Regions from separate parts of the Halomonas sp. DN3 genome, predicted to be linked through region 1. Evidence: predicted binding sites of a transcription regulator. Region 1 holds the regulator's gene; each other region holds the start of a gene.
What was found. Region 1 encodes sigma-54, which starts transcription at its own class of promoters, with help from an activator protein. Its sites were predicted from a motif close to TGGCACNNNNNTTGCTNT; they were not measured.

Region 1 (7,924 bases):
TTCGGTCGCGGCAGGCCCCTTGTGACAACGGCAGTAAACGGCAACAATCATGGCCATGAGCAAACACCCCTCCTCGGCGCAGACGCCGACCCTGAGCGTCCGCGATATCGCACGACGCACCCTGGAGCTGGAACGTGACGCCATCGACGCCCTGATCGGGCGTCTCGACGGCGACTTCGACCGTGCCTGCCAACTGCTGCTGGCCTGCCGCGGCCGGGTGGTCGTCACCGGCATGGGCAAGTCGGGACATGTCGGCGGCAAGATCGCCGCCACCCTGGCCAGCACCGGCACGCCGGCCTTCTTTGTCCATCCCGGCGAAGCCAGTCATGGTGACCTGGGCATGATCACGCCCGGCGACGTCGTCCTGGCACTGTCCAACTCCGGCGAAACCGCCGAGGTCACTGCCCTGCTGCCGCTGCTCAAGCGCATGGGCATTCCACTGATCAGCATGACCGGCCGAGCACAGTCGACCCTGGCCCGCCACGCCGAAGCCCATCTATACGCAGGGGTCGAGCGCGAGGCCTGCCCACTGGACCTGGCCCCGACCTCTTCGACCACCGCAGCGCTGGCGCTGGGCGACGCCCTGGCGGTGGCGCTGCTCGAGACCCGCGGCTTCACCGCCGAGGATTTCGCCCTGTCCCACCCGGGCGGCAGCCTGGGCAAGCGACTGCTGTTGACCGTGGCCGACCTGATGCATACCGGCGACCGGCTGCCCTCGGTACCGTCGGGCTCGCCGCTGCGCGACGCCCTGCTCGAGATCACCCGTCAGGGACTCGGCTTTACCTGCGTGGTGTCCCCCGACGGCACCCTGGCCGGGGTCTATACCGACGGCGACCTGCGCCGTACCCTGGATCGCCATCAGGACTTCAGCTCGCTTACCGTGGATGACGTGATGACCACCCCCGGGCGACGCATCGGCCCCGCCACCCTGGCGGCGGAAGCGGTCAAGCTGATGGAGGAAGGCCGGATCACCGCCCTGGCGGTGGTCGATGACGAGCAGCGCCCAGTCGGTGCACTGCATATGCACGACCTGCTGGCCGCCGGTGTCATCTGAGCCTCATTTATCCCTTTACAAGGAACGCCGTCATGTCTCACGAGCTTCTCGCCTCCCTCGCGCCGGAACTGGTGGAGCGCCTGCGCCACATCAAGCTGCTGGCGCTGGACGTGGACGGCGTACTGACCGATGGTCGACTGTACTTCCACGCCGACGGCTCCGAGTTGAAGGCGTTCAACACCTTGGATGGCCACGGCCTCAAGCTGGCCAAGCGCGCCGGCATCCAGGTGGCCCTGATCACCGGGCGCAGCTCCCCCATGGTCACTCAAAGAGCCAGAGCACTCGGCATCGAGCACGTACAGCAAGGGGTCGAGCGCAAGCTGCCCGCCCTTGAATCGCTGTGCGATTCGCTGGGCCTGACCCTCGACCAGGTCGCCTACTGCGGCGATGACCTGCCGGATCTGCCCTGCATCCATCGCAGTGCGGTCGGCATCACCGTGCCAGGCGCCCCCTGCTACCTTCGTCAGCACGCCGACTGGGTCACCCAGGTTGCCGGCGGACATGGCGCGGTGCGCGAGATCACCGACACCCTGCTGATGGCCCAGGGCCGCCTCGACGATATCATCGACAGCTACCTGAGCAACGGACCGCTGACATGAAACTGAGCGCACTGCGTCCAGGCTTTCGCTTCTGGCTGGTCATCCTGCTGCTGGTACTCGGTGGCGGCCTGACGTTGCTCGACCCCCGCGAGAGCAACGTCCCCGACCTGGTACCCAATGACAAGGCCGGCGAGCCCGACTACTACCTGGTGGATGCCCGCCTGACCCGCTTCGATGCCCAGGGCACCCCCCATCAGCGCATCGATACGCCACGCCTTGTGCACACACCGCTCGACGACGTCACCCGGGTGGACCAGCCGGACCTTGCGCTGATCGACGACAGCGGCCGAGAGTGGATCGCCGACGCCGACAACGGTGAACTGGGTCCGGACGGCAACCCCCTGACCCTGTCAGGCGACGCCCATCTCGAGGCCCCCGCGGAGCGTTGGCAGCTTGATACAGAGGTATTGGTCTACGACAGCGACAGTGGCCATGTCTGGAGCGAAACGCCAGCCGTCCTACGCCAACCCCCTCAACAGATGCAAGGGGAGCGCTTCGACGCCTGGATCCATGACAATACCGCTCGCCTGACCGACAATGTCACCGGTCATCATCCGCCAGAGCCTCAATAAGGAGCCCCTTCCATGATGCGTCCAAGTCCCGCCCTCCTGCTTGCCCTGGCCCTTGGCCTGGCCGCCGGCGCCACCGGCAGCAGTGTCCTGGCGCTGGAGAGTGATCGCAGCGCACCGATTCAGGTGGAGGCCGACCAGCTGGATCTCGATGATCGCGCCGGTACCGCGGTCTATACCGGCGACGTGCGCATTGTGCAAGGCAGCATGATCCTCACCGGCGAACGCGTCGAGATCCAGCGCAACGACCAGGGACAACTGTCACTGGCGACCGCGACCGGCTCCCGCGCCTACCTCGAGCAGAAGCCATCCCCGGAAGAACCGGTGGTCAAGGGCTGGGGCCGCAAGGTGATCTACCACGTGGCCGAACGGCGCATGGAGCTGATCGACCAGGCTGAGCTGCACAAGGCCAATGACACCTTCGACGGTGCCTATCTGGAGTACTTCCTCGATCGCCGCGTGGTCCAGGCCCGCTCCAGCGCCCAGGGCGTCCAGGGCGAGCAGCGCATTCGCATGACCCTCGAGCCGGAAAGCCAAGGAAACTGATGAAGACTCTCCACGCTCGCCATCTGGCCAAGAGCTACAAGAAGCGTCGCGTCGTCCAGGACATCAGCCTGTCGATCGAGCAGGGCAGCATCGTCGGTCTGCTGGGCCCCAACGGGGCCGGCAAGACCACCTCCTTCTACATGATCGTCGGCCTGGTCAGAGCCGACGCCGGCAGCATCAGCATCGATGATCGGGACCTGAGCCGCGCGGCCATGCACCAGCGCGCGCTGGCCGGTATCGGCTACCTGCCTCAGGAGGCTTCGATCTTTCGCAAGCTGTCGGTGGCCGACAACATCATGGCGATCCTCGAGACCCGCAAGGACCTCGACCGCGAGGGCCGAGAAGCACGTCTCGAGCAGCTCCTCGAGGACTTCCACGTCAGCCATATTCGCGACAACCCCGGCATGAGCCTGTCCGGCGGGGAGCGGCGCCGGGTCGAGATCGCCCGCGCCCTGGCCACCGAGCCGGCCTTTATCCTGCTCGATGAACCCTTCGCCGGGGTCGACCCGATCTCGGTGGGCGAGATCAAGTCCATCATTCGTCAACTCAAGGCCCGCGATATCGGCGTCCTGATCACCGATCACAACGTGCGCGAGACCCTCGATATCTGCGATCGTGCCTACATCGTCGGCGACGGCCAGATCATCGCCGAGGGCAGCGCCGAGTCCATCCTCGCCAACCAGCGCGTCAAGGAGGTCTACCTGGGCGAGAACTTCCGCCTCTAGACCGCAGGGCCGCCCGACAGCCGCAGTCGCATCAAGCGGCCGCAACACTTGCCAGCATCAGCATCCAACCGCCGACCCCGAAAGGGTCGGCCTCACCTTGCACACAGGGCCTCCCTCGAAAGAAGCACCTCCCCCCCTACCAAGTTGTTCCACATCGACCTTTTCACTCCCTCCCATAGGTCAAAAAACACCAACTTGGCAAGATGCTTGCATGTCTGATGACTCGTCGTTAGGGTAAAGCCTTTCGACAACACTGGTGGATCCCGACCCATGGCCCTCAAGGCGTCACTGCAGCTGCGCATCGGTACCCAGCTGACCATGACCCCGCAACTGCAACAGGCGATCGGCCTGCTGCAGCTTTCGACCCTGGACCTGCGCCAGGAGGTCCAGCAGGCGCTGGAGGCCAACCCCATGCTCGAACTCGAGGACGAGTTCGGCGAACAGCAGACCAGGGAAGCCGTGGAAGATGACTGGGCGGATCAGATTCCCTCGGAACTCAGTGTGGACAGCGACTGGTCCGACACCTACCAGGACCTGGGCACCACCCCCGCCGGCAGTGGCGAGGCGCCGGATTTCGAGCGCCAGGCAAGCTCCCAGTCACTGCACAGCCACCTGAGCTGGCAACTGGCGATGCTCGACGTCAGCGACCAGGAGCGCCTGATCGCCGAGAGCCTGCTCGACGCGGTCAACGCCGACGGCTATCTCGAGCAGACACTGGATGACATTGCCCAGGGGCTCGAGCAAGACGGTCGTCGCCCCCCTCCCCTCGCCGAGGTGGAGGCGGTGCTGGTTCGGCTGCAACAGTTCGAACCGACCGGAGTGTTCGCCCGCGACCTGCGCGAGTGTTTGATGCTGCAACTGGATAGCCTGCCTCGCGATACCGTCCTGCTGCCCCAGGCCGGACGACTGGTACGTCAGTTTCTCGAGGCACTGGCCAGCGGCGACCGACGCCTGCTGAAGCGCCGACTAGGACTCGATGACGACCAACTCGACAGCGTCATCGAGCTGATCCGGAGCCTCGACCCACGTCCCGGCAGCCAGTTCGGTGACAGCGACAACGACTACGTCATTCCCGACCTGGTGGTACGCCACACCGAAGAGGGCTGGCGCGTTGAACTCAATCCGGATGCAATGCCCCGACTGCGCATCCAGCCCGACTACGCTGCTCTGATTCGGCGCGCAGACAAGAGCCAGGACAACCAGTTCCTCAAGGACCACCTGCAGGAGGCGCGCTGGCTGATCAAGAGTCTGTCCAGCCGCAACGACACCTTGCTGAAGGTCGGCCGGGAAATCATGGTGCGTCAGATCGACTTCCTCGAGCAGGGAGAAGCGGCCATGAAACCGTTGGTGTTGGCCGATATCGCAGACAAGGTGGAGATGCACGAGTCCACCATCTCCCGCGTGACCACCCAGAAGTTCGTGCACACGCCTCGCGGCGTGTTCGAGTTGAAGTATTTTTTCTCGAGCCAGGTCGGCCAGGATGGCGACGCCCATTCCAGTACCGCCATCCGCGCCATGATCAAATCGTTGATTCAAAAGGAACCTGCCCGCAAACCTCTGTCGGACAGCAAACTGGTGGAATTGCTGGCGGAAGACGGCGTCAATGTCGCCAGACGCACCGTGGCAAAGTACCGGGAAGCCATGAATATTCCGTCTTCCAGCGAGCGCAAGCGACTGCGCTGAGTCCTTGCGCTGCGGCGTCGCTAGCCTAGTTATCGGGAAAGCGCAAGCACTTGAAATTTCGCATGACATCTGCGTCTTTCTGCGTAGCGTCGAGGGGGTTTGCAGGATCGGAAAAAGGGTTACAATCAAGCCACCACCCGAAAGAGCAAGGAGCCTGTCATGCAAGTCAACATCACCGGCCACCACGTCGAATTGACCGATCCCCTGCGTGACTACGTACAAGAGAAGCTCACCCGTGTGGAGCGCCACTACGACAACATCACCAACGTCCAGGTGACCCTCTCGGTGGAAAAGGAACGCCAGCTGGCCGCCTGCACCCTTCACGCCGCCGGTGCCGACCTGCATGCCGAAGCGCAGGACGGCGACATGTATGCTGCTATCGACGCCCTTGCCGACAAGCTGGACCGCCAGCTGGTCAAGCACAAGGAAAAATCCCAAGCCCGCGCCCAAGGCGCCGGAATTCGCTGACTCTCATGACATTGGAAGCCATTCTCCCTCCCGAGCGCACATTGTTCGATGTCCCGGGAGGCAGCAAGAAGAGGGTGCTGGAGTTTTTCAGCACCTTCATTGCGCAGAACACCCCGAGCCTAGACAGCCAGGAGGTCTTCAGTCGGCTGATCGGACGTGAGCGCCTGGGCAGTACCGGCATCGGCAATGGCGTCGCCATTCCGCATGCCCGCAACCCCCACTGCAAGGCGCCCATCTCCGGCTTCCTCAAACTCGCGGAACCTGTCGACTTCGATGCCATCGATGGTGAGCCCGTCGATCTGGTGTTCGTGCTGCTGGTACCGGAAGAGGCCGACGACGCCCATCTCGCCCTGCTCGGCCAGGTCGCCGGCGTCATGAACGACGCCGACACACGTCACCGTCTGCGCCACGCCAGCTCCCAGCGCGAGCTTCACGAGCGCCTGCAGGAAGCCATCCGCCAGCAGGCGCCAGGGGACGACACTCCCTCCTGATCGCGGCCTTGCCTAGGCCATCAGCAATGGACGCCTGCCCAAGGAGACAGGACATGCAGCTCGTGATCATCAGTGGTCGCTCCGGCTCGGGAAAGTCCGTGGCCCTTCAGGCCCTGGAGGACCTGGGGTTCTACGCCATCGACAACCTTCCCGCGACCTTGCTGGGCGCCCTGGTGGACGAGCTGGAAAACGGTCATTCCCGCCGTATCGCCGTCAGCGTCGACGCCCGCAACCTGCCTGAGGCGCTGGAACGCTTCCCCGCCCAGCTGGCGTCCCTCAAGCAGAGTCCGATCGACTGCCAGGTGGTCTACCTGACCAGTGATGCGCGAATTCTGCTCGAGCGTTATTCCCACACGCGGCGCCGTCACCCCCTGACCCGTGATAGCGACATGACCCTGGCGGAGGCCATCGAGTCCGAACAGAAGGCCCTTTCGGGTATTCGAGACCTGGCCGATCTGGTCATCGACAGCTCTCGCCTGTCGGTGCACGAACTGCGTTCGCGCATCGCCGAACAGGTCGCCGATCACCGCAGCGGCCAGTTGAGCCTGACCGTGGAGTCCTTCGGCTTCAAGCGAGGCGTGCCGCCGGATGCAGACATCGTGTTCGATGCCCGCTGTCTGCCCAACCCCTACTGGGAACCATCGCTGCGTGATGCCAATGGCTGCGATCCCAGCGTCATCGACTTCCTCGAACGCTATCAGGACGTCGCCGACATGAAGCGCGACATTCTCGCCTGGGTGCGCACCTGGCTACCGCGCTATCAGCAAAGCCAGCGCAGCTACCTCACCGTGGCGGTGGGCTGCACCGGAGGACAGCATCGTTCGGTCTACCTGGCCGAGGGAATCGCCTCGGCCCTGGCCGACCAGCATCCCCGCGTCCGTCTACGCCACCGCGAACTCGGCCAGCAACGCCGACTGGACAGCGGAGGACTCTAGGCGTGGCCCGACGCACCCTGACCCTGACCAATCGTCGTGGCCTGCATGCACGCGCCGCGACACGCCTGGTCACCTGCTGCCAACCCTTTGACGCCACCGTCACCGTCCACCATGGCAGCCGCTCGGGTGACGCCGCCAACATCATGTCGCTGCTGATGCTGGCCGCCCCCTGCGGTACGGAGCTGACCCTGGAGGCCGAAGGCAAGGACGCGGACGCGGTGCTGGACGCTCTGGAGGCACTGTTCGACGCACGCTTCGACGAAGACGCCTGACGTCTTCCCTCTCCTTGTTTTGACCGCCACCCCCTGCCTGCCAAGGACGCCATGCAACTGATCCAGACCGGCAAGTACACCGAGGTCCACTACGAGCCGGACCAGGACGCCTTCATCAAGACCTTCACGCCCAAGACCAGCGATCGCTGGCGCTACCGCCTGGGCATCCGGCGCTACCCCGGCCACAATTTTCGCTATGTCGCCGGCCGACTGGAGCGACTGGGTATCGCCACACCGAAAATCCTGTCGGCAGAGCGCTATCGTCTGGTCACCGCCAACGTGCACGGCATCGCGCTCAAACAGCTGGTCCTCGACTCTCCGGAACTGCAGAACCGCTACCTGGACATTCTCGAAGCCTTGTACCGTGACCGTATCCACTGTCGTGGCCTGCACACCGAGAACTTCCTGGTCGTCGACGGAGAGGTGATCGCCATCGATCTGGATGCCTACAAGGCGCCGCGGGTCTTCACCTATCCGCGCCGAGAGTTCATCGACTGCCTGAGTCGCTCGCTGAAAAACGACGAGGCGTTCCTGTTCGAGCGCTTTCTCGAACGTGTCGACGCCCAGCATCCCTGAGGAAAG
Region 2 (7,924 bases), 140 kb from region 1:
AACGAGTCGACCCGCAACCATTTCATCGAGTACCTCAAGGCCATGGATAACCGCCTTACCCTTGAGGCCTCACCGCAGATGGTGATGTGGAACAAGCCTGCGATGCTGCTGTGGGGCGTGCATGACCCCTTCCAGCCGCCCTACGTCTCCGGCGTGGCACTGGCCCGCATCATGCCCCACGCCACCTGGGAATATCTGGACGCCAGCCACTTCTATCCGCTGGAGCGTCCACAGGAGGTGGTCGACGCCTTCGTTGCGTGGGACCAGCAGTAGGAGGTTCTGCCCTTTTCAGCGCTGCTCGTCGGGAGATCCGACCTTGGGTCCTGAACGGCGACGGCGTTCACCATGCCGATCACGCGCCCGCTTGATGCGGGCGCGTGCTGTTTCGCCAGCCGCTTTAATTCCCTTGGCGGTAAGCGAGCCCTCGCTCTCTCGTGGCGGGCGTCAACCTGAGGCATAGTGGACGCTCGATAGATTTCTTTCGCATCCATCATTTGCCCCTGGTCGACTCGCCTGTACTGGCTACCCGGGGCCCTGCAACGGAGGTCAGACATGGCTCGCATCCACGACGACAATGCCCAGGCAATCGGCAACACCCCGCTGGTGCGGCTGAACCGGGTCAATGAAGGCGCCACGATCTGGGCCAAGATCGAGGGGCGCAATCCGGCCTACAGCGTCAAGTGCCGGATCGGTGCGGCCATGATCTGGGATGCCGAGGAACGCGGCGTGCTCAAGCCGGGCATGACCATCATCGAACCCACCAGCGGCAATACCGGCATCGCCCTCGCCTTCGTTGCCGCCGCCAAGGGCTACCCGCTGACCCTGACCATGCCGGCCTCCATGAGCCTGGAGCGGCGCAAGGTACTGAAGGCCCTGGGCGCCGAACTGGTGCTGACCGAACCGGCCAAGGGCATGCCCGGCGCCATCGCCAAGGCCGAAGAGATGGCCAAGTCCGATCCGTCGACCTACTTCCTGCCCCAGCAGTTCTCCAACCCGGCCAACCCGCGCATTCACGAGACCACCACCGGCCCCGAGATCTGGAACGATACCGACGGCGAGGTCGATGTCTTCGTAGCCGGCGTCGGCACCGGGGGCACCCTGACCGGGGTCTCGCGCTACATCAAGAAGACCCAGGGCAAGGCGATCACCACAGTGGCGGTGGAGCCCACCGACTCCCCCATCCTGACCCAGGCCAGGGAAGGCAAGGAACTCAAGCCCGCTCCCCACAAGATCCAGGGCATCGGTGCCGGCTTCGTGCCGGACAATCTGGACATGGATCTGGTCGATCGCGTCGAGACGGTCACCAACGAGGACGCCATGGCCATGGCCCATCGACTGATGCGTGAGGAAGGCATCCTCTGCGGCATTTCCTGCGGGGCAGCGGTCGAGGCTGCGGTGCGTGTCAGCAAGCTGCCCGAGTTCGCCGGCAAGAATATCGTGGTGGTACTGCCAGACAGCGCTGAGCGCTATTTGAGCTCGGCGCTGTTCGCCGACCTGTTCACCGAGCAGGAACTCAACCAGTAACGTCGCCCAGACGGTCAACAGGCGAGCCGGCCCGTGACGGCTCGCCTGTCATTTCGATCCCGCCTTTCATCGCTGCCGCTGGAGAGGCGAGTCGCGTAACCAGCTGCGGCATCTCAGGTATTGAGCACCACGCCGCCATTGAGGTGCAGCGTCTGGCCACTCATGTAGGACGACTCTTCGCTGGCCAGATAGACATAGGCGGGCCCCATCTCACTGGGTTGGCCTGCCCGATTCATCGGCACCTGACCACCGAACTCGGCGACCTTTTGTTCGTCGAAGCTCGCCGGGATCAACGGCGTCCATACCGGCCCCGGGGCCACTGCGTTGACGCGAATCTCGCGATCCATCAGGGTCGCCGCCAGCGAACGTACCAGTGCCTGCACCGCCCCCTTGGTTGCGGTGTAGTCGAGCAGGGTGTCATTGCCCTTGAAGGCATTGATCGAGGAGGTAGCAATGATGGTATCGCCGGCCTCGAGGTGGGGCACCGCCGCCTTGGACAGATAGAAGTGGCTGTAGACATTGGTGCGGAAGGTCCGCTCCAGCTGCGTCTCATCCACCTCGGTAATATCGGACCAGTCATACTGTTCGGCGGCGTTGTTGACCAGGATATTGAGCCGTCCAAAGCGCTCGATGGTGCTGGCCACGGCCTGACGACAGAAGTCGGCATCACCGACATCCCCCTTGAGCACCAGGCACTCACCGCCTTCCTTCTCGACCATCTGGCGGGTGGTCTCGGCATCCTGATCTTCTTCCAGATGCACGATGGCGCAGTGCGCGCCCTCACGGGCATAGTGCACCGCCACGGAGCGACCGATACCGCTGTCGCCGCCGCTGATCAGCGCCACCTTGCCGTCCAGCTTGCCACTGCCACGGTAGCTGTCCCGGATCACCTCCGGCTCGGGCTGCATGGCCGACTCGCTGCCGGGCTGACGATGCTGTTGCTGAGGGGGTTGCTGTGTAGACATGGATCCACTCCTTCGGCTCATCGACATGGCGAACGTCATGGCCCCCGCCACCACGGGCATCCCTGGGGGCCGGCGGTACGCAACAGACGTCTGTGGCAGAAGCCCTTCTCTGCACGTGACGTGAAAGTTGTGTACCACTTTTGTACAGATTGGGGCAGTCAGCGACTGACTTCAAGGGCCAAGCAACGACTCTCTCCTTTGCACCGTCAAGCATCTCGACCTCTCGCCGCCTTCATGTCGCTCACACTGGTCCATAGGCTCTGCGTGCCGACGTGCCCCCTATCCCCATGGCTTGAAAAGGAACACCCATGCCCCATCGCACTCCTCCCAGCGTCAGTCGCCAACGCAACAAGGTGGTCAGTGCCGAGGAGTCGGTACAGCTGATCCGTGACGGCGACAGCCTTGCCACCGGCGGCTTCGTCGGGGTGGCCTTTCCCGAGGCACTGGCGGTAGCGCTGGAGCAACGCTTCGTGGAGTCCGGCCATCCTCGTGACCTGACGCTGATCTACGCCGCCGGCCAGGGCGACGGCAAGGGGCGTGGCGTCGATCACTTCGGTCACCCGGGACTGCTCAAGCGCGTCATCGGAGGCCACTGGGGGCTGGTACCGCGCTTGCAGAAGCTGGCCATCGACAACCAGATCGAGGCCTACAACCTGCCACAGGGCGTGATCTCCCATCTATTTCGCGACACCGCCGCCGGCAAGCCGGGCACCCTGACCAAGGTGGGGCTCGATACCTTTGTCGACCCACGCCAGGGGGGCGGCAAGATCAACGAGCGCACCACCGAGGATCGCGTGCGGCTGATGCCCATCGATGGCGAGGAGTACCTGTTCTACCAGGCTCAGCCGATTCAGGTCGCGCTATTGCGCGGGACCACCGCCGACGCCGACGGCAATGTGACGATGGAGCGTGAGGCGCTGTTTCTGGAGATGCAGGCCATTGCCATGGCGGTGCACAACTCCGGAGGCATCGTCATCGTCCAGGTCGAGAGTCTGGCCGAACGAGGCACCCTCAAGGCCAAGGACGTGAAGATCCCCGGCGTGCTGGTCGACGCCGTGGTGCTGGCACAGCCCGAGCATCACTGGCAGACCTTCGCCACCCAATACAGTCGCGCCTTCGCCGGCGAACTGAAGGTGCCGATGAATGACATCGCCAGCCTCTCGCTGACCGAGCGCAAGGTCATCGCCCGTCGCGCCGCCTTCGAGCTTCGGCCCAACAGCATCGTCAATCTGGGCATCGGTATGCCCGAGGGCATCGCCAACGTGGCCAACGAGGAAGGACTGCTCGAATACCTGACGCTGACCGCCGAGCCCGGCGTCATCGGCGGCCTGCCGGCGGGCGGGCTCGACTTCGGCGCCGCCATCAATACCCAGGCGATCATCGACCAGCCCAGTCAGTTCGACTTCTACGACGGCGGCGGACTGGATATCGCCTTTCTCGGTCTTGCCCAGGTCGACCAGCAGGGCAGCGTCAACGTCAGCCGTTTCGGCCCCAGGCTTGCCGGCGCCGGCGGCTTTATCAACATCAGCCAGAACGACAAGCGACTGGTGTTCGTCGGCACCTTCACCGCAGGTGCCCAGCTTTCCATCGACGCGGGAAGGCTCAAGATCGACACCGACGGCAGCCAGCGCAAGTTTGTCGAGCGCGTCGAACACCGCACCTTCAGCGGCCCGCTGGCGGCGAAGCGCGGCCAGCCGGTGCTCTATGTCACCGAGCGCTGCGTATTCGAACTGCGCGCGCAAGGGCTGACGCTGATCGAGATCGCCCCGGGTGTAGAGCTGGAGCGCGACATCCTGGCGCTGATGGACTTTCGGCCACATATCGACGATCACCTTGCCACCATGGATCCGCGCCTGTTCGACAGCGCCTCCATGGACCTGCTCGAGACCCTGCTGGAGCGCCCGATCGCCGAGCGCTTGAGCGTCGATCTCGACACCCACCAGTTCTTCATCAACTTCGAGGGACTGGCGGTCAACGACGATGACACCATCGCCACCATCGAACGGGAGGTTGAACGCCTGCTTGCACCACTCGACCGCCCCGTCTACGCCATCGTCAACTACGACAACTTCACCATCGCGCCGCACCTGGTCGAGCGCTACACCGAAATGATCTGCGGATTGTCCGAGCGCTTCTACGAGCGCGTCACTCGCTACACCACCAGTGCCTTCCTGCGCCTCAAGCTCGGCGACGCGCTGGAGCGCCGTGCCGATGCACCGCACATCTACGAAAACCGCAAGGACGCCCTGAGCCACCTGCTCGACGAGCAGCAAGACAGCTGACCATTCTGCGACCATATGGCTGTCTGATGGCTCTCCATGAAAAAGGCGCTGGAGTTCCCTCCAGCGCCTTTTGTGCAAGCGGCTTGGAAAGCGTCTGCCTTCAGCCGGCTTCCCGATCCTGCATGTCCTGCAGGTACTCTTCGGCGAGGTTGGCCTTGGTGGCATCGTCAAAGGCACGCCCAGCCAGCTGGAACACCTCCTGCTCTTCCTCGTCGAGGTGATGAGTGACCAGATGCTGCAGCTTCCTGGCGCTGGCAAGCCAGCCCGGTGAACTGTAGTCGGTCGTCTCGAGGGCCTCGATCAGCTCATCGATCTCGTGGTGCTCGGCCACGCTGTGCCGCGCCTTCTCCTGGGTCATGTCATGCTCCATCATCGGCATGTACAGGGCCCGCTCTTCTGCGCCAGCGTGGTTCTCGAGCTCCTCCTTGACGCGCTTGAACAGCTCATCGCGCCCGTCACTGTCACCTTCGGTCTCCACCAGCAGTTGGAGCAGGCGGCGCTGCTTGTCGTGGCTCTCACGCAGGGCTTCAAAGATGGTCACGGATTTCTTCCTCCTTGTCGAAGCGGTGCCAGGGTCGCGCCGTCAACGGCGTCTATTCCATGGCGATGTCACGGCCTTCCATATACCAAACTTATACAAGGATGGTTTTATTGTTCAAGATTCGCAACCCGAAGCCTACGATCGCCTAAGTCTACCGAGTCTGTCCCCGACTCCTTCTCCGCCTAGACAGAGACTTGCTGCCGGTCCGGCTGACGCCGGGTACGCAACCAGAGCATGGCACTGACGAAGTACACCAGGGTTGGCGGCACGATCCACCACTGATAGGTCTCGAGGAAATCGGCCGGCGCGCCGGCCCCCAGCCAGGGCCACAGCGACATGGCCAGAATCACCGCCAGGCATGCCACCGCGATCACGAAGCTCGGCTGTCTGGTCGACACCGGAGCAGGCAGCGCGACCGGTTCGCTCTCGCTGACCTCGATGGGACCATAGGCCTCCTCCCAGGGGTCTTGCGTGGAGCAACGAAGGCTCCCCATGACACGACACAGCAACGGATAGGCGATAAACGAAAGCGCCCACACCGGGATGAAGATGGTGAAAAGGTGCAGCGATCCTTGAAGCAGCAGTCCCAGTGCCAGCAACAATGCCCCGGCCCAGGTCAGTATCGCCGGCAGATTGTCCACACGCTGTTGCCGGTGGCGCCAGAACGGCGCTATTCCGAGGCGTGGCAGGACGAAGTGTTCAGCGGCGATGATCGCGCCGACCGGCGCCATCAGGATGATGAAATAGGACAGCACGTTGAGGAGTTGGGTAAACGCAAAGGGAAAGCAGGCTACTACCGTGGTGACCACGCCCACCGCCAGAGTGACACGGTCAGGATCGTGACGCGTGAACAGCGCCTGAAACGCGAGCCCCGCGCGATACAGACTTGGAATGGAGGTGGTCCAGCCGGCCACTACCACCGCCAGCAGCCCCATCGCCCCCAGTACGCGGAAGGCAACCGCGCCAGGATCCAGCTCTACCAGCGTCGACTTCAGCAACAGTGCCGCTGCCGCCCCCATCAAGCCCGCGCACAGCCAGGCCATGAAGTGACCGATGAACATGCCCGAGGCAGAAAAGTAGCCGTAGGATGCCTTGCGCGCGAACCGCAAGGTGCTCATGTCACTCATGCCCAGGTGCAGGGGCAGATTGACGCTCCAGGCCCAGGCCGCGATCACCCACACCGACAGGCCCGGATCACCCTCAGGCGTCACCCCGGTCCACACCAGCGCATCGAGCACATCGCCGAGACCGGTCAGGCCGTTTGCCGCGCCATGATCAAGCAACACCGGCAGGCACAGAATACCGCTGGCGAGAAAGAGCACGATCATCCAGGGCGCGCAGACACTGGCGAAGTTGGCGATCAGCTTGAAGCCTTTCATCACCATCCAGACCGTGACCGCCCCTACCGCCAGGGCCAGTGCGACGAAGCTCAAGCTCTGTGGGTACCAGGCGGTCTGCGGCGGAATATCGGTCAGCACCCGAAAGGCCGAGGCCGACACCGTGATCATGGCGCCGCCGAGTATCATGAAGAACAAACCGTTGACCAGATTGAAGGCCGCCGAAAAGCGTCGACCGGCCACCCGCCCTAGGTAGTCGTACACGGTCATGCGAGCCCGCACCGCCACCGGTGCACAGACCCAGGCCCAGGAAAGCACCGCCATCAGGTTACCCAGGATCAGCCCCCAGATCAGGTCGCTGGTCCCTACCCCCAGCGACACCAGCGCGGCGCCGATGACGAACTCGGTACCGGCGATATGCTCACCGGAATACGCCGCCAGAAAGTACTTGCCGCTCAACTGCTGGCTGGGCGGCACTCGCTCAAGGCCGGCCGCTCCCGCCGAGCCGCGCGGCTCGGTCGATGTAGAATCGGTCATGATCTTGTTCTCTTCGGGGAATGTTGGCTGCCATCGGGAGTGAATGGCGATCCTGTCGCTGATGACGCGACAGGTGGCCTCTCGCACACCGTCACTCCCGACCCTTTGCCGTCACTGCCTGCCGCTCAGGCCTCCAGGTAGACGACCTGGGTGTGGGTGTACTCGTAGAGTCCGTGCTTGCCGTCGGCGCCGCCGATGCCGGACTTGCGCACCCCAGCGTGGAAGCCCTGCAGGGCCTCGAAGTTTTCGCGGTTGATGTAGGTCTCGCCGTAGTCGATCTCGCGGCAGGCACGCATGGCGTTGGCCAGGCTGCGGGTATAGATCGAAGAGGTCAGGCCGTACTCGGAGTCGTTGGCCAGGGCGATAGCCTCGTCCATGTCCTCCACCACCTGAATGGGCAGCACCGGGCCGAAGATCTCCTGACGCATGATGGCCATGTCGTCGCGGCAACCGGCCAGCACCGTGGGTCGATAGTGATGCCCCTTGCCCAGATCGGCGACGCTGCCTCCGCTGACCAATTCGGCCCCCTCTCCTACCGCCTGCTTCACCATCGCATCGACCTTGGTCAGGCCTGCCTGATTGATCAGCGGCCCCATTTCCACGTCGGGCTGGGCCAGAGGATCGCCATAGGTGGTGGCGTCCATCGCCCGAGACATTCGCTCGATAAACTCGTCGGCCACGCTGCGCTCGACATAGACCCGTTCGGCGCAGTTGCAGACCTGGCCGGTATTGATAATG
Region 3 (7,924 bases), 520 kb from region 1:
GCCTGTTCTCGCTGATGAACCGCCAGAGCACGCCACCTTCAAATAATGGAGAGCTGTTCAATCTGGTCAGGCTGCAGTTGGCCCAGCGCACTCGGGTCCGAATGAATCCCTGCCATGGCATCAACAATGTCTCGGTCTCACTGGGAGAGGTGGGCAGCCATCGCTTCACCACCCTGGGCCAGCCCGCCACGGGCGTCGCCGACACACCGGTACACGTCACCGCCTGGTGTCACTCCGACGGCGACATCAAGTGGGCCGTACTGGGCAAGTCGGCGGCCTACGATCCCGGCGGGAATCAGGGCATTCTGGCCCTGGACAGTGCGGAGCAAAGCGCCAGCGGCGTGGGTATCCAGCTGATCCACACGGGTAGCCTGGCGCCACTGCCGATCACCCCCGAAGGCAGCGCCTTCGATGCCTACCGCTGGATCGACACCAACCTTCATGCGCAGGGCGGCAACATCTTGATGCTCGACTTTCTGGCCCGCTACGTGAAGACCGGCACCGTCACGCCAGGCACCGCCAATGGCCATGCCACTCTGGTGCTGTCGCCTAAATGAGTTTCCACCGTCTTCGCTCTACGACAGGCAGGCAGCCGGTTCAGCAACGCTCGCCCGGCTGCCGGCGACCCGCGACACCACGCCGCCGACGATGATCAGGCAGGGGGATGGCAGGGGGTTCTGCGCCAGGCGCCGATCGATATCGCCAAGGGTGCCCACCAACGCGGCCATCTCGGGAAGACTGGCGTTGGCCACCAGCATCACCGGCCAGTCCTGTGGCAGGCCTGCACCACGCAGGCCGCGAGTAATCGCGCCAAGCTTGTTGAGCCCCATGTAGAACACCAGGGTCTCGTCGCGTCGGGCCAGCGATGCCCAGTCCGGCTCGCCCCCCTCGCGACACTGTTGGGCGGTGATCAGACGAAGACTCTGGGCGTGGCCGCGATCGGTCAGCGGAATCCCCATGGCGGCGCAGGCGCTGGCCGCCGCTGAGATGCCGGGCACGATCTCACGCGCAATGCCGGCCTCGTCGAGGGCGTCGAGTTCTTCCCCGAGGCGCCCGAAGATGCCTGGATCGCCGCCCTTGAGGCGCACCACCGCCTTGCCCTGGCGCGCCAGCGCCACCAGCAGGGTGCCGATCTGCGCCTGATCGACGCTGTGGTGGCCCCTGGCCTTGCCGACATAGTGGCGCTCGACGCCGGCCGGAATCATCGCCAGCACCTCGGGCCCCACCAGGCGGTCGTAGACCACCGCGTCGGCGTGTTCGATCCGATCCAGCGCCTTGAGCGTCAGCAACTCCCCCGCACCGCTGCCCGCCCCCACCAGCGCGACCCGGCCAACGGCGCCGCCTGACCGATGGCCAGCGCCGCTGGCAGCGGACCGGGACGCCAGCCGATCGGCCCAATGCTGGCTTTGCCATGCCAGTCGCCCCAGCAGCATCGACAGCCCTTCCAGACGACGTGCCAGCCAAGGCGTCGTCCCCGCTTCAGCAAGGTGACCCAGCCGGTCTCTAGGCCGACTGGGGTTGTGCGCGCTCGATGCGACCACGGCTCTTCTCCTCTTCCACCAGACTCTTCAATTCGGGAATACAACTGCCGCACTGGGTCCCGCAGGCCAATCGCGCGCCGAGCGCCTCGACACTGTCGTCGCCGGCACGAATCGCCCGCTGGATCGGGGTACGCCCCACCTGATGGCAGCTACACACGATCGGCCCCTGGTCGGCGGCGCCGTCATGACAGGCCGCCAGCACTCGCCGCCGATGCTGCTGACCCATGGCCTCGCCACGTGCGGCCTCGTCGAAGCGCTCGCACAGCCAGCCAAGCCCCGGCAGTTCGCTGACCGGACCAACCATCAGCCACCAGCACAGGCGTCCTTGCTCGAACCCCGCCAGGCGCCAGCGACCGCTGGCCGGGTCCTGGGCCACCGGGCCCAGCTCCCCCGGCAACTGGCGTGCGGCCCAATCGAGCCAGTCGCGTTCGATACCCGATTTCTCGACGCTCCCTTTCTCAACATCCCCTGGCTCGATCGGCTCACCGGCCAGTTGCCATCGCTCCGCCGAGGCAAGCGGGACCCGCGTCCAGTAATTCGTCCCCTCGACCACTCGCGCGGCCAGGCCCGAACCCTCGGGTGGTCCCTGCTGGGCCAGTGCCCGGGAAACCACCAGGGTCGCCTCCCAGGCGTGCTGCAGCGGCGTGACCGCCACCGCGCCATGCTTGGTCTCCGGCTGGCCAGAAAGCGGATCGACGTCCGGGGCGAACAGGCTCCCCGCCAGTGGTGAGTGACTGAAGCGCGGTGTCCAGTGGATGGGCACGAACACTTCCCCACGGCGCTGGGCGGCGGAGACCCTGACGCGGGCGCGCATCTCGCCGCTGCGCGAGCGGATCCTGGCGAGCCCCTGGTCACACAGCCCCAGGGCCTCGGCGTCATCCCGATGGACCTCGACGAAGGGCTCGGAGCGGTGATTCATCAGTCGGCTGGCCCTGGCGGTACGGGTCATGGTGTGCCACTGATCGCGCACCCGCCCCGAATTCAGCCGCAGCGGATAGTCGGCGTCAGGCGCCTGGCGCGGCGCCCGCGCGCTCACCGGCCACAACCGCGCCCGGCCGCTCTCGGTGTAGAAGCGGCCGTTCTCGAACAGCCGCGCGGTGCCTCGTGGTGCGCTTGCCGTCACCGGCCACTGGATCGGTTCGAGATCGTCGTACTCGACCCGGGACAGCCCCGCCAGCCCGGAAATATCGAAGGCCCGCCGTCCCTGGTTGTCGAGGCCCGACAGGCGCGCATGCTCGTCGAAGATCTCGCAGGGGTGGTCATAGGCGAAGGCCTCGCCGAAGCCCAGGCGCTCGGCCACGCGGCACAGGATCCACCAGTCGTGGCGGGCCTCGCCAGGCGGCGGCAGGAGCCCACGCTGGCGCGAGATACGCCGTTCGGAGTTGGTGACGGTACCGTCCTTTTCCGACCAGCCGCTGGCCGGCAGCACGATATCGGCGAGCTCCACCAGGTCGGTGTCGGCCATGCACTCCGACACGATCACCAGCGGACAGCGCTCGATGGCGCGGCGCACCCGGTCGGCATCCGGCAGGCTCACCAGAGGGTTGGTGGCCATGATCCACAGCGCCTGGATGTCGCCGCGCTCGACGGCCTGAAACAGTTCGACGGCCTTGTGGCCGGGCTCCCGGGGCAGCGTCGGCACCAGCGCCTCGGTCGACCAGAAGCGCGTCAGCCGTTCGATGGCGCCCGGGGTGTGGTAGTCCATATGGGCGGCCAGCTGATTGGCCAGTCCGCCGACCTCGCGCCCGCCCATGGCGTTGGGCTGGCCGGTGATGGAAAAGGGGCCGGCGCCGGGCAGGCCAATCTTGCCGCCGGCCAGGTGGCAGTTGAGGATGGCCTGGCACTTGTCGGTGCCGCTGGTCGACTGGTTGACCCCCTGGGAGTAAAGCGTGACCACGTGCAGCTGGGTGGCAAACCAGTAGTAGAAGGTCTCGAGGCGCTCGGCGTCGAGATCGCAGGCCGCCGCCACCGCCTCGATGTCCGAGGCCTCGTCCAGGGCGGCGGCAATCGTCTCTTCGGCGCCGTCCACATGGCGCTTCAGATAGACCTCATCGAGCCGTTGGCGACGGGCCATCCAGGCCAGCAGGCCATTGAACAGCAAAGCGTCGCTGCCGGGACGCAGCCCCAGGTACAGATCGGCGATCTCGCAGCTGTCGGTGACCCGAGGATCGATGACCACGACCCGCATCAGCGGATTGCGGGTCTTGGCCAGACGCAGCCGCTGATACAGCACCGGATGGTTCCAGGCCAGATTGGACCCCACCAGCACCACCAGTTCGGCCTCTTCCAGGTCCTCGTAGTTGCAGGGGACTGCGTCGGCGCCCAGGGTGCGCTTGTAGGCCGCCACCGCCGACGCCATGCACAGCCGCGAGTTGGTATCCAGGTGCGGTGTCCCGAGAAACCCCTTGAACAGCTTGTTGGCGACGTAGTAGTCCTCGGTCAATAGCTGCCCGGACAGGTAGCCGGCAATGGCCTCTGGACCGCTGCCCTCGGCAATCGCTCCCATACGCTCGGCGACGGCGTCCAGCGCGCTGTCCCAGTCGGTTTCGCGACCGTCCACCCTGGGCCGCGTCAAGCGCCCCTGGCCGCCCAGGGTCTCCGCCAGGGCCGAACCCTTGACGCACAGGCGCCCGAAGTTGGCCGGGTGATCCTGGTCGCCCTGGAGGGTGACCGACTCGCCATCGCGACGAAGCTCGACGCCGCAGCCGACCCCGCAGTAGGGACAGGTGGTGCCTGTGGCCTCGCCGCTCACACCGCTGTCGTTCTCCGTGCTGTCGCTATCCGTCCGGGTCATCGCGCTCTCCTGTCGGCCATCTTGCTGCCTTGGCATATCGTCGGCATCTCATCGGCAGATCATCGCTCCGCTATCGGCCGGGCCTTGATCGGTCGGGTCTTGCTGAGGCCCAAACGCACGACGCCCATCCCGTCGAGCGAGGCTCGAGGAGATGGGCGTCGTTGCCGGATGAAATCCCGCGCTGGATTTCGTGTCTGCTAGCGCCCGTCGCGAACGTTCTGTCGGCTCGGCCCACGCCGCCATCAGCGTCGGGTCCCGTCCTGGCTCGGCCTAGTGATCTGGCTCGGCTTAATCATCTGGCTCGGCCTTGCGATCTGGCTCGGCTTAGTGATGCCCATGGCACCAACAACGGCACTAGCTTTGCCAGTAACCAAAGCAAACCCTGTGCCAGAACACCGCAATCGCCCCTTGTCGCGCGAAAAGCCGGTGCCAGCCAATTGAAGCCACGAAGTTTTTTTATGCCGGTTATCCAGGCGATGGTGGCTGGAAGACTTGCGACAGCCCACGAGTTCGCACCACAACGAACGATGATGGATACCGCCTACGCACCCTTTCGGTGCGTGAGCGCCATCCCGGTGTAACGGCAGGCGCTCGGCAGGCACGTTTCATTTGGCTATCTCCATGACAGAAAACGACAAGACGGAAAGTGGAACGCCTTTTGCGCTGGCAGGTACAGAGCACCCAAGGTGCACCCTTCATCACGTCGACTCGAGCCCTATCGAGCGACCGCATCATCGAGCCACGCCCATGCCCGAACACGACACCTTGAAGGTCCTGCTGGTCGACGACGAGATAGTGCGCGCCGCCATGGTCGAAGAGGCGCTTGCGCTGGACGGACACCAGGTGGTCTGCCGGCTGTCCAGCCCAGCCAGCCTCAACGACATGGTGCAGCAGCATCAACCCGACGTGGTCATCATCGACATGGAATCGCCTGACCGGGACACCCTGGAGAGCATGGCGCTGCTGCAGCGGGAGAACCCTCGACCGGTGGTGTTCTTCGCCGACCAGCACGACCCCGAATCGCTCAAGGCGGCGGTGAAGGCCGGCGTCAGCGCCTATGTGGTGGACGGTCTGGCGGCCAACCGCGTCAAGGCGGTCATCGATGTCGCCATCGCCCGCTTCGAAGCCTTTCAGGGAATGCGCCGCGACCTCGACAAGGCACGCAATCAGCTCGCCGACCGCAAGCGCATCGAACAGGCCAAGGGCCTGTTGATGAAGCATCAGAGCTGCGATGAGGAACAGGCCTACCGCATGCTGCGCAAGCTGGCCATGGACCGCGGCCAGCGCATCGCCCTGGTCGCCCAGAACGTCATCGACATCCTCAAGCCACTGGAGAAGGGATCATGAGTCCATCGCTGTCTTCTGACGCGGCCAGCACGTCCAGAACTGGCGCGCCGCATCCACCCGAGCTCGCCAGCCTGACCCTGGGATTCGTGCCACTGCTGGATGCTGCCCTGTTGATCATCGCCCGGGAAGGCGGCTTCTTCGCCGCCCAGGGAGTCGAGGTCAGCCTGTCACGCGAGAACGCCTGGTCCACCCTGCGCGACAAGGTCGCCGCCGGCCTGCTTGACGGCGCCCAGATGCTGGCGCCGATGCCGCTGGCCATGAGCCTGGGGTTGTCCCGCGCGCCTTGTGACACCCTGGCCGCCGCGGTGCTGAGCCGCCAGGGCAATACGCTGGTGCTGTCTCGCCGCCTGGCCGATGCGGTTGGCGCTTCGGTCGACAACGGGGAGGCAGGTGCCTTCGGCGTAGCCAGCGAGCTGGCCCGAGGCTTGAAGGCCTCGCTGAAACAAGGCGAAAGGCCACGCCTTGCCATGGTCTACCCCTACTCCTGCCAGCATCTATTGCTGCGTGACTGGCTCGCCCGCGGCGACATCGATGCCGACCGCGAGGTCGAACTGGTCGCGCTGCCGCCCCCGCGCATGGTAGATGCCCTGCGCGAAGGCGAGATCGATGGCTTCTGCGTCGGCGAACCCTGGGGCAGCCTGGCCCAGCATCGCCAGGTGGGTCGAGTGGTGGCCAGCGGCGCGGAACTGATGCCGGCGCATCCCGAGAAGGTGCTGGGGGTGACGGCCTCCTGGGCGCGGCGCTACCCGAATACCCTGGCCGCCCTGCTGCGCGCCCTCCAGGCCGCCGCCCTGTGGCTGGACAAGGCGCCCGAGGCCAGGCGCCAGACCCTGGCCTGGCTGGCGCTGCCCCCCTACCTCGATGAAGCCGTCGGCCATCTCGATGAGCTGCCACTGGAAGCCGCCCCAGGCTACCCCTGCATCGGTGAGCGACTGCGCCCACTGACGGCAGACTTCGAGGGGTTGATCCAGCGGTTGTCGCCACTGCTCGAGGCTCGCGGGCGGCAGCTCGACGCGGCCACCCTGGAGGAGTGCTACAGCGCTGTGCATTACGACGCCGCCACGCACCAGTACGGTGCCGACGCAGCCGGAACCCTGCCTGGCCGGCGCTGACGCCAGCCCCGAAGACCTCCTCCAACAGTCTGTTTTATCAGCGCAAAACGTAAAACAGGCATGGAACTTGGATAGCATGTAACAAGTGCCGGCGAATGCCGGCGGCGATCAACGGCGATCGCACCGACCCTGGACAAAGACGTCTCTTCACCCTCCGACGCCGGAGGTGTGAGAGACGTCTTTGGCGTTTTTGGAGTCCATGCCATGCCCCGTTCCAACAGGCCCCGTTCCAACAGGTCCCGTTCCATCAGGTCCCGTTCCACTGGACCTTCTGACTCAAGACCACGTTCCGCCAGCCTCTCGGACTTGAAGTCGTGTTCCGAAATGACCAATGCCGCCTCGTCTTCGCCGGCGACCCCTGACGATGCGCGTCTTCCCCATCTGGTGATCGTCGGCAACGGCATGGCCGCGCATCGATTGATCGAGACCCTGGCGGCCCAGGGTGGTGCCCCGCGACACATCACCGTGATCGGCGCCGAACCGCACGCCGCCTACAACCGCATTCTGCTGTCGAGCTGGTTGGCCGGCGATGTCGAGCAGGATGGGTTGACGCTGACACCGCCGCATGACGCGGCCGTCACGGTCGACCGGCGCCTGGGCGCCCGGGTGGAGCGGATCGATCGTACCCGGCGCCTGGTGGAATGCGACGACGGCGAGGTGATCCCCTACGACCACCTGGTCCTGGCGCTGGGTTCGCGCAGCGCCATGCCGCAGATCCCCGGCATCACGCTGACGGGCGTATCAGGCTTTCGCGATCTGGACGATGCGGCGCGCCTGGCCGAAGCAGCAAAGGCTGGCGGCGCGGCGGTGGTGGTCGGTGGTGGCCTGCTGGGCCTGGAGGCCGCCGCCGGCCTCGCCGCCAGAGGCATGCAGGTGTGCGTGCTGCAGCGCTCGCCCCGCCTGATGAACCGGCAGCTGGACGCCACCGCCAGCGCCATGTTGGCAAGCGAAATCGAAGGTCGCGGCATCCATCTGAAGACCGGTGCGAGGCTGACCGAGATCGTTGGCGATGAGCACGGCAAGGTGATCGGCGTGCGCCTGGAAGACGACGAGCACCTGCTGCCGGCGAACTGCGTGGTGATCGCCGCCGGCATCACCCCCAACGCCGAGCTGGGCAGGGCTGCGGGTCT
Region 4 (7,924 bases), 740 kb from region 1:
ACAAACTCGTCCCAGACGATACCGGAGTGGTCGTGCACGCCGAGGTCCCGGGACGTCTTGTCGCACAGCCAGACACCCCAGACGAAGGTGATGGCGATCATCACCAGGTACCAGCCCAGGGTCAGCTCGGACAACAGCCAGTAGAAGGGAATGGCCGCCAGGGTCCCGAAGGTCCCCGGGGCAAAGGGCGCCGCCCCGCTGCCCAGCCCGAAGGCAAGAAAATGGGTCGGTCGACGCCACACGCTAGCCGGTGCTTTGTTCACGATGTCCCTCCGTGGAAATGTTGCCACCCCGGCAGCGAAGAGGCATTCACCCCTTGTATCCCCGGCGACGCGGTGACCTGGCCGATGGCAACGAAGGCGAGCCCCAGTTCCGCCAGTGCCAGGCGGGCCCGATCGAACGCCGCCGACGGCAGCGCCACGACCAGCTCGTAGTCGTCGCCGCCGGTCAGGGCGGCCTCTCGGGCCGCCTCGGTGCCGAGGGCCTCTACGAGCCCTTCGGCCAGAGGCAGCGCTTCGGCGTCAAGACGCGCCCCGACACCGCTGGCTTTCAGCAGGTGACCAAGGTCGGCAAGCAAGCCGTCGGAGACGTCGATGGCCGCGCTGGCCAGTCCCCGCAGCGCCAGACCTGCCTGCCAGCGCGCCTGGGGCAACAGGTAGCGGGCAAGCAGCGGTGACTCAAGATCTCGCTGACCCTCGTACCAGGCCGCCAGTCCCCCGGCGCCGCCACCCAGCGCACCGGTGACCGCCAGCACGTCGCCGGCGCGGGCACCGTCGCGACGCAGCGCCTCGCCCGTGGGTACCTCACCCATCACGGTGACGCTGACGGCGCGTTGGCCCCGGGTGACGTCGCCCCCGACCAGGGTCATGTCCGCCTCGTCGCACACAGCATGGAAGCCCTGGGCGAACTTTGCCACCCACTGCTCTTCCACCTCGGGCAACGTCAGCGCCATCAGACACCAGCGCGGCTGCGCGCCCATGGCGGCCAGATCACTCAGGCTCACCGCCAGGGCGCGATGCCCCAGCGCCTGCGGCGGTGCGTCTTCGGGAAAATGCTGCCCTTCCACCGACGTGTCGACGCTGACCACCAGTTCGTGCCCTGGCGCAGGGCGCATCAGGCAGGCGTCGTCACCCACCCCGAGCGAGACGCCGGAGGCCTTGCCGGGCTCGCCCGTCGTGGGCGCCAGCCAGCGCTCGATGAGTTCGAATTCTCCGTACATCAGGCGCGACCTTCAGCGGCGACGGGCACTGACCTCGGCGCTTCTGAGCTTGATGGCCAGCTTGTCGAGAATGCTGTTGATGTACTTGTGGCCATCGGTGGCGCCAAAGGACTTGGCCAGCTCGACCCCTTCGTTGATCACCGCCCGATAAGGGACCTCCAGACGCTTGGACAGCTCGTAGGCCCCAAGGCGAAGGATCGCCAGCTCGATCGGGTCGATGTCCTCGAGGCGGCGGTCCAGCAGCGGCGAGATGGAGGCGTCGAGCTCCTTGCGGTAGCGTGCGACGTTGTGCAGTAGCTCATGGAACAGCGCCAGATCGGCGATTTCCATGACCTTGAGCCAGTTCTCGTGCACCTCCAGGTCGTCATCGGGCACCTGGCTGCGAAATTCGGCCTCGACCGCGGTGATGGACTTGTCGGTCATCTGCCACTGATAAAGTCCCTGCACCGCCAGCTCGCGAGCCGCACGGCGAGACTGCTGGGCCTTGCTGGGCGCACGCTGTTCGCGGCTCATGCGGGGGTCTCCTCGGCATCGTCACCAAAATGACGCAGCAGCGACACCATCTCCATGGCGGCCATGGCGGCTTCGACGCCCTTGTTGCCGGCCTTGGTGCCGGCCCGCTCGATGGCCTGCTCGATGGAGTTGACCGTCAGCACACCGTTGGCCACCGGGGTGTCGAACTCCAGCTGCAGCCGCGACAGCGCGGAATTGCACTCGCCGGCCACGTGCTCGAAGTGCGGGGTACCGCCGCGAATGACCGCGCCGAGCGCGACCACGGCGTCGGGACGCGCCACCGCGAGCACACGCTTGACCGCCAGCGGCAGTTCCCAGGCACCCGGGACGTGGACGATGTCGATCATCTCCATGTCCACCCCGTGGCGCACCAGGCTGTCCACCGCGCCCTCGACCAGGCTATCTACCACATGGTGATTGAAGCGGCCCACGACGATCACGTAGCGGCCCTGGACGTCGACGAAGCTGCCTTCGACTTGGGAAATAGGTTGCATCTTGAATCTTCCTGAATGTACCGGCCTGGGGCCGGTAGTCGGGGTGACCCTGTCAAAGGGCCTGTCCCCTGGTAAAAACCGAAACACCGGACGCCAGCATTACTGCCTCGCCCGGCGTGAATCAACCGCTGATATCAGCTGGCGAGACGATGTCCACCACCTCGAGATCAAAACCCGACAGCGCGGAGAACTTCCACGGTGAGCTCAGCAGACGCATCCTGCCGACACCGAGCTCGCGCAGGATCTGGGAGCCGGTGCCGATGGTCAGGTAGTTGCCGGCGCCGTCGGACTCGCTGCCGCGAGCGGTGCGGCGGCGCTCCAGGAACACCTGCAGCATATCGTTGAGGTCCTGATGCGGACGCATGTCATCGAGCAGCACGAAGACACCCTGCTCGGCCCGCGCCACCTCTTCCAGCGCCTGGTGGGCGCGCCAGGAGGCGTCCTCGCCCTTGACCAGGCACATCAGGTCACGCATCTCGTTGGCCAGATGCACCCGCACCGTGGTCACGCTGTCCGGACTCGGCGAGCCCTTCACCAGCGCCAGGTGGTGCACCTTGTGGGTGCGGTCGAGAAAGACGTGGGCGGTCAGCTCACCGTAGGCGGTGGTCACCGGCAGTCGCTCGACCTCTTCTACCGTCTGCTCGTTGTGGATCCGGTAGTGGATCAGGTCGGCGATGGTGCCCATCTTGATCCCGTGGGTCTCGGCGAAGCGCTCGAGCTCAGGACGTCGGGCCATGCTGCCATCGTCGTTCATGATCTCGCAGATCACACCGCTGGGATCACAACCGGCCAGGGCGGCCAGATCGCAGGCCGCCTCGGTGTGGCCGGCGCGCCTGAGCACGCCGCCGGGCTCGGCCATCAGCGGAAAGATGTGGCCGGGCTGGACGATGTCTTCTGCCTTGGCATTGCGCGCGCTGGCGGCCTGCACCGTGCGTGCGCGGTCAGCAGCGGAGATGCCGGTGCTGACCCCTTCGGCGGCCTCGATGGACAGGGTGAACTTGGTACCGAAACCGGAGCCGTTGTCCTGCACCATCAGCGGCAGCTTGAGCTGTTCGCAGCGCTCCCGGGTCATCGGCATGCAGATCAGACCACGGGCGTGAACCGCCATGAAGTTGATGTGCCAGGCCTCGACCTTCTCGGCGGCCATGATGATGTCACCTTCGTTTTCCCGATCCTCGTCGTCCATCAGGATCACCATGCGGCCCTGGCGGATATCCTCGACGAGTTCGGCAATAGGGGCCAGGCCCCCGCTGGAAGACTGCGACATGTATGCTCCCTGGATCTAAAATGGCCACTCGCGACGGCGGCCAGAAACCGCGTCAGGGTACCGTGGCGCGGCGTCGGGCGCCAGTCAAAGACAAAGACCAGACAGGGCGTCGGGCGCCGCTTTTTTTAAGACCGGCCACTGCGACTCCGCGTTGGGCGCCGCTTATATCAAGACAGGCCACTGCGACTCCGCGTCGGGCGCCGCTTATATGAAGCCCCGCTACTGCGATCCCGGGCCCCGGCGACTTTCGTCGGGTCAGTGCTCGGCGCAGGCGGCCAGCGCCGGGCGCGCCAGAATACGCCAGTCCTTGCCGAGGGCGCGGATATCGAGAATTTCCAGAGGCCGTTGCTCGGCCATGCGTTCGATACCCGACAACGCCATCAGCCCGCGCGCGTCGGAGCCGAGCAGGGTCGGCGCCATGTAAAGACGCAACTCGTCCACCTGACAGGCATCCATCAAGGCACCTGCCAGGGTCGCGCCGGTCTCCACCAAAAGCTCGTTGCAGCCGCCCTCGTCACCGAGCCACTTGAGCAGCGCGCCAAGATCGACGCGGCCGTCGTCGCCTGCAGGCATCTCCAGCACCCGCGCGCCGGAGCGCATCAGCGCGTCTCTGCGAGGGGATTCGCTGCCCTCGACGCAGACCACCAGCGTCTCCCCTGGCTCGCTCAGGCAGGCCGCGGCCAGCGGCATGCGCAGGCGCGAGTCCACCACGACCCTAAGCGGCTGGCGTCGGGCGATGACTTCGGCGTCATCGAGCCCGAGCTGATCGGCACGCACCGTCAGCCGCGAGTTGTCGAAGATGATCGAATCCACCCCGGTGAGGATGGCGCAGCTCTGAGCCCGCAGCCGCTGGACGTCACGCCGAGCCTCGGCACCGGTGATCCACTGGGACTCGCCGGAGGCCATGGCGGTACGGCCGTCGAGGCTCATGGCGAGCTTGAGGCTGACCCGTGGACGCCCCCGGGTCATGCGCGACACGAAGCCGGCGTTCAATACCTGGGCGTCCGCCTCGAGGCAACCCAGCCTTACCTCGACCCCGGCGTCACGCAGGCGTGCGATACCGCGTCCCGCCACCTGAGGATTGGGATCCTGCATGGCTACCACCACCCTGGCGACACCGGCCTTGATCAAGGCATCGCAGCAAGGCCCTGTGCGCCCCTGGTGGGAGCAGGGTTCCAGCGTCACGTAAGCGGTGGCGCCTCGGGCGTGCTCACCGGCAGCCTCGAGTGCATGGACCTCGGCGTGGGGCTCCCCGGCGCGCTGATGGTAGCCGTCGGCCAGATGCTTGCCGTGCTTGACCAGTACGCAGCCGACCCTCGGATTGGGCATGGTGGTGTAGCGACCGCGTTCGGCCAGCTTCAATGCCCTGGCCATCCAGGCTTCATCCTGGCCTGCCGTGATGTCCGTCGGATTCATGTGCTCTCCCCGGTGTCGGGCGAGAAACTCGGCTCCTGGGCCAGGCGGTCGATCTCGGCGCGAAATTCGTCGATATCCTGAAACCGTCGATAGACTGAAGCAAAGCGGATATAGGCCACCTGATCGAGGCGCTTCAAGGCATTCATCACCTCTTCACCGACCACCCGCGCCTGGACCTCGCGCTCGCCTCGTGCGCGCAGGTTCTGGCGGATACGTTCCACCGCCGCCTCGATCGACTCGGCGCTGACGGGGCGTTTTTCCAGCGCCCGCAGCATGCCGGCCCGCAGCTTGATCTCGTCGAACACTTCCCGCGAGCCATCGGCCTTGATGATCCGTGGCATGATAAGTTCAGCGGTCTCGTAGGTGGTGAAGCGCTCACCGCAGCCAGCACACTGCCGCCGTCGGCGCACCTGATCACCTTCGGCGACCAGCCGGGAGTCAGTCACTCGGGTCTCTTGGGCGCCACAGAAGGGGCAATGCATAGCGGACAGTCCGGCAGGAAAAATATGTCGCCATAGTGTAACGGCTGAGGCCTGCCCCGCCCAGCGCAATGGCCCAGGTCATCCGCGATTTCAGCTGAGTTGGCACGCCCTGTGCTTGATACTTTCTTTCTAGCCGTCAATGAAATGGCGAGCGCTCACGGGGCAAGGCGCCCCCACGCCTGCGGAGGACACCATGGCAAGCCACCTCTCCCCCCTGGAACCCGACGACTTTCGCCAGCGTGCCGCAGAGCTGCTCGCGCCTCTCTATGGTGCACGCAGCGAAGAGGTCCTGCGCCGTCTGCTGCGCCTGATCGAAGCGCAGGGGGCCGGGTTGAGGCACCGTCATGGTGCACGCCAGACGCTGTGGAGCGAGCAGGACCAGTGGCTGATCGTCTATGGCGACTCGCTGCTGGATGCCGACAAGCCCCCCCTGGCGGTACTCGATGAGTTCCTGAGCAAGCGCCTGAAGACTGTCTTCAGCGGTGTCCATGTGCTGCCCTTCTTCCCCTGGAGCAGCGACGACGGCTTCTCGGTGATCCACTATCGCGAGGTCGACCCGAAACTGGGCGACTGGCGCGATATCCGGCGCCTGGCCAGTCACCATGATCTGATGGTGGACCTGGTGCTCAACCATGTCTCGCGGGAATCGCTGTGGTTCGCCGACTATCTCGGCGGCAACCTGCCCGGGCGCGACTACTTCATCGAGATGGACCCCGATACCGATCTCAGCGAGGTGGTGCGTCCGCGCAGCTCACCGCTACTGGTCCCCGTCAGCACCCGCCGTGGCGTTCGCCACCTGTGGGCGACCTTCTCCGAGGACCAGATCGACCTCAACTTCGCCAACCCCGACGTGTTGATCGAATTCGTCGGCATCCTGCTGTTCTACCTGCAGCAGGGCGCCCGCATCGTCCGGCTGGACGCCGTCGCCTTCCTGTGGAAACGCCCCGGCACCCGCTGTATCCACCTTCCCGAGACCCACGCGGTGGTGCGGCTGTTGCGGGCGGTGGTCGACCACGTCGCCCCCGGCACCCTGATCATCACCGAGACCAATGTGCCCCACGCCGAGAACATCAGCTACTTCGGCCTGGAGCGACAGGACACGCCGCCCGACGAGGCCCACCTGGTCTACCAGTTCCCGCTGCCACCTCTGTTGCTGCACACCTTGACCAGTGGCGAGGCCGGCACCCTGGCGCGCTGGCTCGACAGCCTGCCCGAGCTCCCCGCCGGCTGCAGCTATCTGAACTTCACCGCCAGCCACGATGGTATTGGCGTGCGCCCGCTGGAAGGCTGGCTGGAAGGCCACGAGATCGACGCCCTGGTCGCCTTGATGCAGCGCTTCGGTGGCTTCGTCAGCATGCGCCGGCAGGCCGACGGCAGCGACAGCCCCTACGAGCTCAATATCACCTGGTTCGACGCCATGAGCGGCACCCGGCGCGGCCCCGACCCGTGGCAGGTCGAGCGCTTCCTGTTGAGCCAGCACCTGATGCTGGTGCTGAAGGGTATCCCCGGCGTCTACCTGCACTGCCTGACCGCCACCCAGAACGACCACGACGGGGTCGAACGCAGCGGGCGCCTGCGTTCGATCAATCGCAAGCGCTGGGACCGCCAGGAGCTGGAACCTCTGCTGGACAGCCGTCACACGCCGACCCGCGAGGTGTTTTTCGCCCTCACCCGACGCCTCGAGATCCGTCGCAGGGAACCCTGCTTCCACCCCGATGCGGCCCAGACGGTCATCTCCACACCACCGGAGCTGCTGGCGATACAGCGCGGCCCCCTGGACGATGGCCGTCGACTGTTGGCCATTCACAACGTCACCGATCGGCCTCAGCCACTGGTACTGGACGGCCTCGACCAGTCCGGCTGGCAGGACCTGCTGGAAGGGGGCGCCTGGCGGCCCGTCGACACCCTGGCCCCCTATCGTTCACTGTGGCTGGTGCGCACCGACAGATAAGCCACCGCGCGCTCGGTGTATCACACAACAGCGCGGCCCTGGCGCTTTCACTGCCCTGCGACGTCAGCGGTCGAACCGATGGCGTTTGCTGCTGTCCTAGTGCGAGTGATTCTCGCTTGTCGCGGGATTCGTCCTACAAGATGCCGGAGAGTAACGACATGCCCCGCCGCCCCCGACTGCCCCGCCTGCCCGACCTGCCCCGCCATCAGCGTTCCTTCATGACCCTGGCGGCGGTGGCCTTCGGCCTGATGCCACTGTCCAGCGTCGAGGCCGAGGACCACCCCGCCCCCATCGAGGCGCTGGAAGAGGAAGGTCTTGAGGTGCACGGTGAATTCGACGCGCCGGGTGGGCTCAGCGGCTTCGCCGCCAGCCATCGCGGACAGCCGATGACCATCTTCGTCACCGAGGATGGCGAGCACGCCATCGTCGGCAATCTGATCGATGCCGACGCCAACAATCTGTCGGAGGCGCCGCTGGAGCGCCTGGTACGCGGGCCCCAGGACGAGACCACCTGGCAGAGCCTTGAGGACAGCGCGTGGATCGCCGACGGCGATCCCGACGCCGAGCGCATCGTCTATGTGT

Region 2: the regulator sigma-54 is predicted to act here: its motif matches at 2,583-2,600, upstream of NKF27_RS07025 (acyl CoA:acetate/3-ketoacid CoA transferase).
Region 3: the regulator sigma-54 is predicted to act here: its motif matches at 4,983-5,000, upstream of NKF27_RS05325 (ANTAR domain-containing response regulator).
Region 4: the regulator sigma-54 is predicted to act here: its motif matches at 5,492-5,509, upstream of NKF27_RS04430 (sugar phosphorylase).

Annotation. Positions count from the first base shown of each region.
Region 1 covers NZ_CP099965.1:1,718,902-1,726,825, reverse strand. Annotated here, with positions in the region: gene NKF27_RS07655 (calcium/sodium antiporter) at 1-25, shown strand, start outside; gene NKF27_RS07650 (KpsF/GutQ family sugar-phosphate isomerase) at 56-1,054, shown strand; gene NKF27_RS07645 (HAD family hydrolase) at 1,087-1,653, shown strand; gene lptC (LPS export ABC transporter periplasmic protein LptC) at 1,650-2,225, shown strand; gene lptA (lipopolysaccharide transport periplasmic protein LptA) at 2,238-2,768, shown strand; gene lptB (LPS export ABC transporter ATP-binding protein) at 2,768-3,493, shown strand; gene NKF27_RS07625 (RNA polymerase factor sigma-54) at 3,764-5,176, shown strand; gene raiA (ribosome-associated translation inhibitor RaiA) at 5,336-5,644, shown strand; gene ptsN (PTS IIA-like nitrogen regulatory protein PtsN) at 5,650-6,135, shown strand; gene rapZ (RNase adapter RapZ) at 6,189-7,070, shown strand; gene NKF27_RS07605 (HPr family phosphocarrier protein) at 7,073-7,342, shown strand; gene NKF27_RS07600 (hypothetical protein) at 7,394-7,918, shown strand.
Region 2 covers NZ_CP099965.1:1,580,735-1,588,658, reverse strand. Annotated here, with positions in the region: gene NKF27_RS07040 (alpha/beta fold hydrolase) at 1-273, shown strand, start outside; gene cysK (cysteine synthase A) at 553-1,524, shown strand; gene NKF27_RS07030 (SDR family oxidoreductase) at 1,638-2,489, opposite strand; gene NKF27_RS07025 (acyl CoA:acetate/3-ketoacid CoA transferase) at 2,798-4,771, shown strand; gene NKF27_RS07020 (hemerythrin domain-containing protein) at 4,872-5,312, opposite strand; gene NKF27_RS07015 (hypothetical protein) at 5,495-7,186, opposite strand; gene aldA (aldehyde dehydrogenase) at 7,312-7,924, opposite strand, start outside.
Region 3 covers NZ_CP099965.1:1,195,072-1,202,995, reverse strand. Annotated here, with positions in the region: gene NKF27_RS05340 (fimbrial protein) at 1-557, shown strand, start outside; gene cobA (uroporphyrinogen-III C-methyltransferase) at 576-1,541, opposite strand; gene NKF27_RS05330 (nitrate reductase) at 1,504-4,335, opposite strand; gene NKF27_RS05325 (ANTAR domain-containing response regulator) at 5,083-5,682, shown strand; gene NKF27_RS05320 (CmpA/NrtA family ABC transporter substrate-binding protein) at 5,679-6,794, shown strand; gene NKF27_RS05315 (NAD(P)/FAD-dependent oxidoreductase) at 7,119-7,924, shown strand, end outside.
Region 4 covers NZ_CP099965.1:975,421-983,344, reverse strand. Annotated here, with positions in the region: gene NKF27_RS04465 (phosphatidylglycerophosphatase A) at 1-263, opposite strand, end outside; gene thiL (thiamine-phosphate kinase) at 260-1,219, opposite strand; gene nusB (transcription antitermination factor NusB) at 1,232-1,732, opposite strand; gene ribE (6,7-dimethyl-8-ribityllumazine synthase) at 1,729-2,226, opposite strand; gene ribBA (bifunctional 3,4-dihydroxy-2-butanone-4-phosphate synthase/GTP cyclohydrolase II) at 2,348-3,493, opposite strand; gene ribD (bifunctional diaminohydroxyphosphoribosylaminopyrimidine deaminase/5-amino-6-(5-phosphoribosylamino)uracil reductase RibD) at 3,749-4,909, opposite strand; gene nrdR (transcriptional regulator NrdR) at 4,906-5,391, opposite strand; gene NKF27_RS04430 (sugar phosphorylase) at 5,585-7,342, shown strand; gene dsbG (thiol:disulfide interchange protein DsbG) at 7,501-7,924, shown strand, end outside.